3 regions of the Halomonas sp. DP8Y7-3 genome follow, and region 2 is predicted to be linked to each of the others. Evidence: predicted binding sites of a transcription regulator. Region 2 holds the regulator's gene; each other region holds the start of a gene.

Region 1 (3,277 bases), on a different contig from region 2:
GGTCGATCGCTATACTAGATATAGTTAAATTTTTGGCCGGCGGCACAATATAAACGAAAAAACCGGACACGGAAGGCCCGGTTTTTAAATTGCCTTTGGCGCATAAACGGTCACGCCGGGACCGGCGAGGACCTGGCGGGGACGCCAACCGTCCGGCGCATCCTAGACGGTGCGGGAGAAGCGCCCACTTTCCGCCACCAGGTAGGCATCGAAGGCCATGGCCAGATTGCGCATCATCAGCCGGCCTGCCGGGCGCACCCTGAGTGCGTCCTGCTTGATCTCGATCAAGTCGTCTTCGCGCATCTCTTCCAGCTGGTTCAGCGCCGCCGCGAAGTGCTGCTGAAAGTGGATACCATGACGATCTTCAAACTCGGCAAAGCGCACCTCGCCGTGGCACATCAGGGCAGCAATCAGCTCTGCGCGCAGCTGGTCCTCCGCGGTCAAGCGGTACCCACGCAGCACCGGCAGCCGCCCGGCCTCAAGGTGCTCGGCGTATTCGGCGGTGGTCTTGACGTTCTGGCTGTAGGCATCGCCCACCTTGCCGATGGATGTCACCCCCAGGCCAATCATGTCGCACTGGGCATGGGTCGAGTAGCCCTGGAAATTGCGCTGCAGGGTGCCATTCTCACGGGCCAGGCTGAGCTCATCCTCGGGCAAGGCAAAGTGATCCATGCCGATATAGACGTAGCCCGCCTGGGTCAGCCGCTCGATGGTCAGCTCGAGCAGTTCTAGTTTACGCCCAGGCGGCGGCATGTCCTCGTCACGGATCAGCCGCTGCGCCTTGAACAGCGATGGCAGGTGGGCGTAGCTGTAGGCGGCGATACGATCGGGCCTGAGCGCCACCACCTTGGCCAGCGTGGTATCGAAGCTGTCGCGGGTCTGCAGCGGCAGCCCGTAGATCAGATCCACCGACACCGAGGCGAAGCCCGCCTCCCGGGCGGCATCCATCAGCGCCGCTACCTGGGCCTCGCTCTGCAGCCGATTCACCGCCTTCTGTACCAGGGGGTCGAAGTCCTGAATGCCGAAGCTCAACCGATTGAAGCCCATGGCCCGCAATTCATGTATCTGCTGGGGCGTTACCGTGCGCGGGTCCACTTCCAGCGAAAATTCACGACGGGACACTGGGGCGAAGGAAAAGTGTTGCGCCAGGCTGTCGATCAGCCCGGCCAACTGAGCGTTGGTCAGAAAGGTGGGGGTGCCTCCGCCCAGGTGCAGCTGAGTCAATTCGCGGTCGTTATCGAACAGTTCGGCCTGCAGGGCGATCTCGCGCTTGAGCAGGTTCAGATACTCGGCGGCACGCTCGCGATTGTGGGTAATGATCTTGGAGCAGGCGCAGTAGTAGCAAAGGCTCTCGCAGAAGGGCACGTGCACGTACACCGACAGCGGCTTTGGCTCTCCTTGCTGGCTGCGTTGTACCGCCTGTCGATAGTCATCGACGCCGAAGCCCTCATGGAAATTCGGCGCGGTGGGGTAGGAAGTGTAGCGCGGGCCGGGGCGATCATACTTTTCGACCAGGCTGCGCTGAAACGGCAATACATCGGATGACATCGACAAGGCCTCTCGTGACACGACCGCCCGACGGCGGCATCTGTCGGCATTGTCTCACGTCATCTCGGCTTGGCTCCGATAGACGAAGCCAGACATGATCTGCATCAAATCAGTACCAGGACGTCACCCTCAAGCAGGTCGGTCTCTGGTGCTAGCGCGTGACGGCCGCCACCGCAATGATGCCTGTCTGATTCCCTTGATCCCCATCAAGCATAGTGCGTAGCGACTACCTCTCCCTAGCGAAAGTTGACCAGCGTCATAGGGTATTGTGGCTGAGCGCTCCAATACTCGAGAGTCCCAAGGGTTTCCGGCAGCTCTGGCGTGCCGACACAACGACCCCGGACAGACTCGGCTAGCGGCGTGGCATGCCTTGCCCACGCTGCCCGTCCGCAGACACAATCCCGAGGAGCGCTCATCATGAAATGGTTCCCCCTGGCCGCGCTTGGCGCCGCCTGCCTGTTCAGTCTTACTGCCCAAGCCGCTGGCGACGCCGCCGCCGGTGAAACCAAGGTCGGGGCCTGCGCCGCCTGCCATGGCACCGATGGCAAGGCCACTGGCCCCATCTATCCCAACCTGGCAGGACAGAATGCGCCCTACCTGGAAGGCGCGCTGAAGGCCTACCGCGACGGCCAGCGCAGCGGCGGCATGTCCGCCATCATGGCCCCCCAGGCGGCAGCACTGTCCGATCAAGACATCGCCGATATTGCCGCCTACTACTCCTCACTGACGCCCTGACACCAGGTCTCTAGGCTGCTAGGCCACCACGCGAAGCGTTCTCTCTAGCTTCCGGTGTCCTGCAGTACCAGCAACCCTCAGCCAGGCCGGGCTCTCGTGCCAGCACATGACGACCACCACCGCCATGATGCCTGCCTCACAATGGCGGCTATCACCCACGGCCTGCTGGCACATGGGCCTTTCGGGAGGCACGAGGCGGATAGCCATGCGGCGCAAGCCGCTGATGACCGTGTCGGGTGTCACAAAGAGACGTCATGACGCACGTGACATACCCCCTGGCGCGCTATCTCCCCTGCTATGCCCGCGACGCTAACGACATGCTTCTGCGCCATTTATCAAGAGCCACGACTATCCAGACATACTTCAGCGAGATTTGCTCCATGGCGGCACGCCCGTCGATCCGTTTCCCAGGAGAGAGGCTTCCTTAAGCACTTTGCTAAAACACGCATTTCTGACCACACAATCATTTCTTAATATTCCAGAAAAATCATACATTTTTCTCGCTCCCGAGGTACCCGCATCACATCCTGAAAATATTACCTCGCTATCCCAATCTACCCCCTTTGCTAGACACATTGCCGTCACGGTGGGTCAGTCTGATGTCGCGATTTAGTCATTTATCGACACCTAGACGCTGAAAAAATAGTGACGATTCACGCTGAATGGTAGTGAAATCCATCTGGAAAAGGCGGGAACACTGCGCCACAAGTGACTCCTTCCTTTACCGACACCCCCCCTTCGCACGGCGCCTCCAGCCCCTACCTGTCCGGCTTTTTCTCTGCTCACTCGCTGATAGCCCAGTAGATTGTCCGGCCGAATACTTTCTCAATCGTGGTAGCCACATCAGCAGACTTTCTTCCAAATACCCCGAACGAGGTATGAAAACTAAACCAATGCGGTCATTCGAACTCATTAATCCATGTTTCATCTATTTCAAGAAAAGTTCCATGCTACATTCAAATTATAGTGAGGCTTTGATGACATCAAAGATGAT
Region 2 (3,277 bases):
GTGAACTTCTCCCTGGTGGCGGTCAACCTCGACCAGAAGCAGCCCGGCTTTCCCGAGCACGTGCTACCGGACTACCTGGACAGCATTGGCGTGGACTACCACATCCTCGAGCGTGACACCTACTCGGTGGTGAAGGAAAAGACCCCCGAGGGCAAGACCACCTGCGCGCTGTGCTCGCGACTGCGCCGAGGGTCGCTGTACGGTTTTGCGGAAGAGATCGGTGCGACCAAGATTGCCCTGGGACACCACCGCGAGGATATTCTCGAGACGCTGTTCCTCAACATGTTCTTCGGAGGAAGTCTCAAGGCCATGCCGCCCAAGCTGCTGTCCGATGATGGCAAGAACATTGTCATCCGGCCGCTGGCGTACTGCCGCGAGGCGGACATCCAGGCCTACAGCGATGCCATGGCCTTTCCGATCATTCCCTGCAATCTCTGCGGTTCGCAGCCCAACCTGCAGCGCCAGGTGGTGAAGGAAATGCTGGCAGAGTGGGAGGCCAAGCACCCTGGGCGCCTGGAGAGCATGTTCAAGGCCGTGACCAACGTGGCACCCTCGCAGCTGGCGGACCGCGAGCTGTTCGACTTTGAAGGGCTGGAGGCCGAGCAGGCGCATCGCCAGGCTCGGCGTATTGATATCGTTGATGCCGACTAAGCTCGCCTGAACACGCCCTGCTGAAGAGCCTCTGCTGAACATGCCTTGCTGAAAAGGCACTGCTGAAGCGTGAAGCGAGCTAGGGCCACATCACGCAGTGGCCCTCTTCAATGTCTGAACGCTCGTCCCGATAAGATAGCAAGAGGCCGCATCCTGGGATGCGGCCTCTTTTGTTGATGGAGCCGGTATATCGTCGCCCTACCTAGGGGGGCTGGGCTTGGGGCGTGGCACGACGTCTATCGGTCGCTGTCGGCCGCAGGCCCTGTCAGCGCCGCGGGATCAGCTGGCGTCGGTGTCAGCCAGGTTCGACAGTGAGGCGAGGTCCAGGATATTGACCTCCCGTCCAGAGACCGCCACCAGGTCCTGCTGTTGAAAGCGCCCCAGAATGCGGCTGACCGTTTCGACGGCAAGTCCCAGGTGGTTGCCGATATCTGCCCGGGACATGGACAGGCGGAAGCTGAACGGCGAGTAGCCGCGACGTCGGAAACGGTCGGACAGACCGAGGAAGAAGCAGGCCAGTCGTTGGTCAGCGGTCTTGCGCGACAGCAGCTGCATCATGCGGCGATCTTCGCGCAGCTCCTTGCTGAGGGTGCGGAACAGTTGCGCGCGTAGTTCCGGCAGCGTCTGGGTCAGGGCGTCAAGGCGATCGAAGGGAATCTCACATACGGTCGTGGTCTCGAGTGCCACCACGCTGCCGGGGTATCTGCCGTCGTCGATGCCATCCAGGCCGACCAGTTCACTGGGCAAGAAGAAGTTGGTCAGCTGCGCTTCGCCACTACCCTCGGTGGTGATCTGCTTGAGACTACCGGAGCGAACCGCGAAGACGCTCGTGAAGCGATCTCCCTGCTCGACCAGCCGAGTGCCCTTCTTGATCGGAGGGTGACGACGGATAATGGAATCGAAGCGCTCGAGGTCAGCGGTCTCCAGCGACAACGGAAGGCACAGGGAACTCAAGCTGCAGGACTCGCAACGAGTCTCATGTAGCATGGGGCGCCGTCGATCTTGGGCCGATGGACTCATTCGCAGCTCCTGTGGGTCTGGGGTTCATGATGAGCAGGGCATGTAGGAAACTGGCTTGCCCTAGCTGCATGCTATTGTCGCTATTCTACACGCAGATATTGGGCCAAAGGTGCATATACCTCTTTTGCCTCAATAATCTGGCGGCGATATGATGGTCGTCAATTTCCTACAATTTGTAGGATATTCCATACAGCTAAACCGACAATCATGCCCGCTGCCATAAATCGAGTGGCAGGGTGTGCCAGCAAACTCTGCAGTTGGCGTGCAGCAATCCCTGTTGTCACTAGTGCCGGTAGCGTTCCCAGGCCAAAGCAGAGCATGAGTAGTGCTCCACGGGCAGGGTCTGCGATGGCCATGCTCCATGCCAGCATGGAATACACCAGGCCACAGGGCAGCCAGCCCCAGATGGCCCCGAGTGCAATCGCCTGAGGTAGCTTGACCACTGGCAACAGGCGACGTCCTGCTGGCTCCAGGTACCTCCACAGGCGCTGGCCCAATGCCTCCAGCCAGCGTAGCCCTTTCCACAGGTTGGCAATGTAAAGCGCCATCGTGATCAGCATCAGGCTGGCAACCACCTGCAGCAGGTCCCGCATGCCCGGTGCCAGCGCCACCACAGAGCCTAGGCTTGCGACCATAGCGCCTGCCAGGCAGTAGCTGAACAGACGCCCCGAGTTGTAGCCGAGTAGTAAAATTCCTACACGAATAGGGTGGCGCATGCTCGGGGGAATGGCAAAGGTCAGGGCACTCATTATACCGCCGCACATGCCGATGCAATGTGCTCCGCCAAGCAGCCCGAAGACAAACGCCGCCATCGCGGGCGGCAGGTCTAGACCTACTGGGTTCATGCGTTCTGCTCAGGATCCAGGGGGTGGCGTGGAATCATGCTCGTCGGCTGCTGCGTCATCGACCGGCGTCTCTCTTGCCGGCTTTCTGGATGGGTTCGGTGTCGGCGGGTCTTCGTCCTCGAACAGGATGCGATAGGCAGGCCCCTCCAGATCGTCGAATTGATCGTTGCGAACCGCCCAGAAAAACGCCCATACCGCCAGACTCAACAGGATCAGCGACAGCGGTATCAACAGATAGAGAATGTTCATTGAGCATGTGCCGCTACGGCAAGACGTGAGGATGATGGCGGCGCCGCGCGTCGCAGGCGAAGGGCATTGCCTATGACCAGCAGCGAGCTGATCGACATGCCGATGGCGGCGAGCCACGGAGGCACGAAGCCCAGCGCGGCGGCGGGCAGCGCGACGACGTTGTAGAGCACTGACCAGGCGAGGTTCTGGCGAATGATGCGGCGCGTCTGGCGTGCGCTATGGATAGCCTGGACGATACGCTCCAGCGGCTCGCCGAGCAAGATCAGGTCGGCGCGAGTGCGGGTCAGGTCACTGGCGCCAGCAACGGCAATGGCGAGGTCCGCCCCGGCCAGAACGGGCACATCGTTGATGCCATCTCCCACCATGGCAACGACCTCTCCCGCTTGCTGACGCTTGCGGACCAATGTGAGCTTGTCCTCGGGACTGGCGTTGCCGTGCCACTGCGCTACCCCCAGCTGATCGGCCAGTGGCTGAACGTTGCCGGGGCGATCGCCGGACAGGATCTCGATCTC
Region 3 (3,277 bases), on a different contig from region 2:
GGCCGATCGTGTGGTGTTCATGGAAGGTGGGCGCATTATCGAGCAGGGGCCACCCTCGGTGCTGTTTACATCGCCCCAGGATCCGCGGACCCGCGATTTTCTACGCAAGGTGCTGCCTGCGGATGACGCACTCTCGCCCGGCTAGGGCGGGCCGGTCCATTGGCTTCAGAGCCCCAACCTTATTCATTTTTAACGACAGGGAGGCTGCATGCCGACCGAACCCACTGTACATGATGATCTTGCCGCAGCCCTGAGGGAGCTTCAGGCCACCATGAAAGCCGCCAACATGTGGCGCATGGACAAGCCTGAGCCGGCGGCATTCAACAGTCAGCAGCCGTTTTGTATCGACACCATGTCACTGCCCCAATGGCTGCGCTTTGTGTTCATTGCACGCCTTGAGGTGCTGGTAGATCAACAGGCAGCGCTGCCCGCCAGCTGTGATGTCGCTCCTGCGGTAGATGCCTATCTGATTCAGGAAGGGGCCAGCGCTCAGGATCGCGTGTTGCTGCGCAAGGTGGTGGAAGACATTGACCGTTTGATCACCGACAACTGAGACCGCACCAGCCTCGGCAGAGCGCGTATCGCCGGTGCGCACCGTGATGCGGATACTGTTCTAGATAGTGTTCTAGATAGCGTTTTAGGTAGTGGTCTAGAGAGTGTCCAGTAGGTCAGCCGACGCTGTCATGAACACTCATGCGTAGATGATGAGGAGCGAAACGTGCCCTGGTACTTTGCCTACGGCAGTAACATGAACCTGGCACGGGTCGAGGCCCGTATCGGAGACACGCGACGCGTGTTGCCTGCGACCCTTGAGGGATACGCCCTGCGTTTCAACAAGGCCTCGAAAGTACCGGGAATCGCCCACGCCAATGTGGTGCCCGCCGCTGGCGAGCGCGTAGAAGGGGCTCTGTTCGAGCTGATGGTGCCTGAGCAGATCGCGTCCATGGATCCCTTCGAAGGCTATCCCCAGGAATACACGCGCCAGCGCTTGCCACTGCAGACTGCCGAGGGGGTGATCGATGCCTGGGTGTATATCGCCAGCGCCGAGCGCCAGGGGGAGGGGCTCAAGCCCGCCCGCGAGTACCTCGAGCACCTGCTGGCCGGTCGTGACTTCCTGAGCGAAGGCTACCACCAGGCGCTGGCAGCGGTGGAGGCCGTCGAGCACCTCGATGATGCCACCCTGGGGAGGTTGGGACTTTCTCGCCACCATCCCCGCTAGAGCCGCTGCCTCGCTCGAGCCTCACTCAGGCTCAGCCACTGGCATTGACAGCACAGCGCCCGCGCCTGCCTGGCAGGAGCGGGCGCTGCATGTATGCGGACGTGCTCTGGATCAGAAGCGGTAGCTGATGCCGGCCATGATCACGTAGGGGTCCACCTCGATCTCGCCGATATCCTCGCCATTGAGGTCGACGTCGCTGTCGATGTCCAGGTACCACACCGCCATGTTGGCCGCCCAGTGATCGTCGATCAGCAGGTCCAGGCCCGCCTGGCCAGCCCAGCCCCAGGACTCTTCCAGGTCCAGGTCAGCACCCTGGAGGTCGATGTCTTCATCAGAGAAGTGGGTGTAGTTGACGCCGATGCCAGCATAGGGCTGGACACGGGAAGCGGTGCCACCGAAGGGATAGTATTGCACGGTCAGGGTCGGCGGCAGATGCTCGACGCTTGCGCCAATATCGGTGCCACCCACGTTCAGGTCCACGTCGTGTTCGAAGGGCTCGGCGGCCAGCAGTTCGACGCCAAACTTGTCGTGGAAGCGGTAGCCGAGGGTGAAGGCAAAACCGTTGTCGTCATGGACATCGGTATCCATGGTGCCGCCCATCAAGGAACCGTTGTCGGAGTCAGGCTTGACCTTGGCCACACCGACGCGGGTATAGAAGTCGCCCTTGCCATAGTCGGCAAGCGCTTGTGTGCTGACGAGGGCAGCGGAGCCAAGGGTGGCAATCAGTGCGGTAGTGACCAGGGGATGGCGCATGCAGTTCTCCTTGCGTACTGGCGAATGGGCGGACCCGATGTGAGCCAGTCTATGCTGTAGTGAGAATGCAGTTATTGACCTGCCTCAATACCTCTTTCGGTTCATGCCAATGGATTGGCCAACGAAAACGGCGCCTGGAAAGCCAGGCGCCGTGGTGTCAGCGATCTATGGAAATCAGACGCTGTCTTTCAATTATTTCTGGTTAGAAGCGGTAGGTGACGCCTGCACCGATGGTCATCGGATCGATTTCGGCTTCGCCGACGTCGCTGCCATTCACTTCGATATCGGAGTCGACGTCAGCGTAGCGTGCGTAGGTGCCCACCAGCAGGTTGTCAGTGACGCTCAGGTCAAGACCAACCTGTGCGGCCGCGCCATAGGAGCTATCCAATTCGGCGTTGAAGCTCTCGTCCGAGAAGTGGGTGTAGTTCATGCCCACGCCAACGTAGGGGTGGACGCGGGCGTTTTCGACGCCACCCAGCGGGTAGTAGTTGAGCATCAGGTTGACCGGGGTGCGGTCCACGCTGCCAATGTTGCCGCCGCCGACAGCGATATCATGCTCCATGGCTTCGGAGCCGTTCAGCTCGACGCCGAACTTGTCGTGGAACAGGTAGCCTGCACCATAGGCAAATCCGTTCTCTTCGGAGACATCAATGTCCTGACCAGCGATGTCACCATTGTCTGAAGTGGGATCGGCCTTCTCAAAACCACCGCGCACATAGAAGTCACCAGCCTGGTAGGCCATGGCGGACTGCGCAGCAAAAGCAGTGGTGGCGAGAAGAGCAGCGGTTCCCATCAGTCGTGTCATTTTCATGGTGGACCTCCTTGATGATCCTATGGCTTCGAAAAGTGAAGCTATGTTGTACAGGGCACAGTTTACGAACAGTGTTTCTAAATGTCTTGTAGAAATAAATAATCGGTTCGATAGGGGTAACTAGCGAAAAACTATGGAACTAACGAGCTGGCGCCGTGTCAGTGAGTCAAATCTGTACAACTTTTTTGCACATTTGGGGTGTGTGACGGGCCAAACAGCGGAGTGCCACGAGACAAAAGCTGAGTCCACGGCGCAGGAGCGACGGCCCGAGGGGCAAACGCTAGAGGTCAGAAGGCCAGGTGCCAGAAGGCCAGGGACTAGAAGGCCAGGGGACAGCAGTGAGAAAGCCAACACGGGGCGGTCAATTGCCCTGGATGACGCCTCAGGCGAGCAGGGGATACCTGGGCAACGGCAACGGGTGGTCCACGCGAAACCTCGCTGAACGGACGGAAATCGTCTTCACTGTGAGGTAATCATCTACCAATGGCGGGGGC

Evidence for each region. Region 2 encodes FNR, which switches genes on or off when oxygen is low (the NO sensors DNR and NnrR bind a similar motif). Its sites were predicted from a motif close to TTGATNTANATCAA; they were not measured.
Region 1: hemN (oxygen-independent coproporphyrinogen III oxidase) is a predicted target of FNR. The motif match lies at 1,643-1,656, and genes of this name have one in related genera.
Region 3: KUV86_RS19525 (OmpW/AlkL family protein) is a predicted target of FNR. The motif match lies at 2,047-2,060, and genes of this name have one in related genera.

What each region holds. Positions count from the first base shown of each region.
Region 1 covers NZ_JAHVIO010000004.1:153,700-156,976, forward strand. Annotated here, with positions in the region: gene hemN (oxygen-independent coproporphyrinogen III oxidase) at 163-1,548, opposite strand; gene KUV86_RS05905 (c-type cytochrome) at 1,966-2,283, shown strand.
Region 2 covers NZ_JAHVIO010000009.1:265,617-268,893, forward strand. Annotated here, with positions in the region: gene ttcA (tRNA 2-thiocytidine(32) synthetase TtcA) at 1-651, shown strand, start outside; gene fnr (fumarate/nitrate reduction transcriptional regulator Fnr) at 931-1,671, opposite strand; gene KUV86_RS10905 (sulfite exporter TauE/SafE family protein) at 1,830-2,516, opposite strand; gene ccoS (cbb3-type cytochrome oxidase assembly protein CcoS) at 2,526-2,765, opposite strand; gene KUV86_RS10915 (heavy metal translocating P-type ATPase) at 2,762-3,277, opposite strand, start outside.
Region 3 covers NZ_JAHVIO010000019.1:426,015-429,291, reverse strand. Annotated here, with positions in the region: gene KUV86_RS19540 (amino acid ABC transporter ATP-binding protein) at 1-145, shown strand, start outside; gene KUV86_RS19535 (YqcC family protein) at 209-553, shown strand; gene KUV86_RS19530 (gamma-glutamylcyclotransferase family protein) at 719-1,219, shown strand; gene KUV86_RS19525 (OmpW/AlkL family protein) at 1,331-1,972, opposite strand; gene KUV86_RS19520 (OmpW/AlkL family protein) at 2,175-2,783, opposite strand.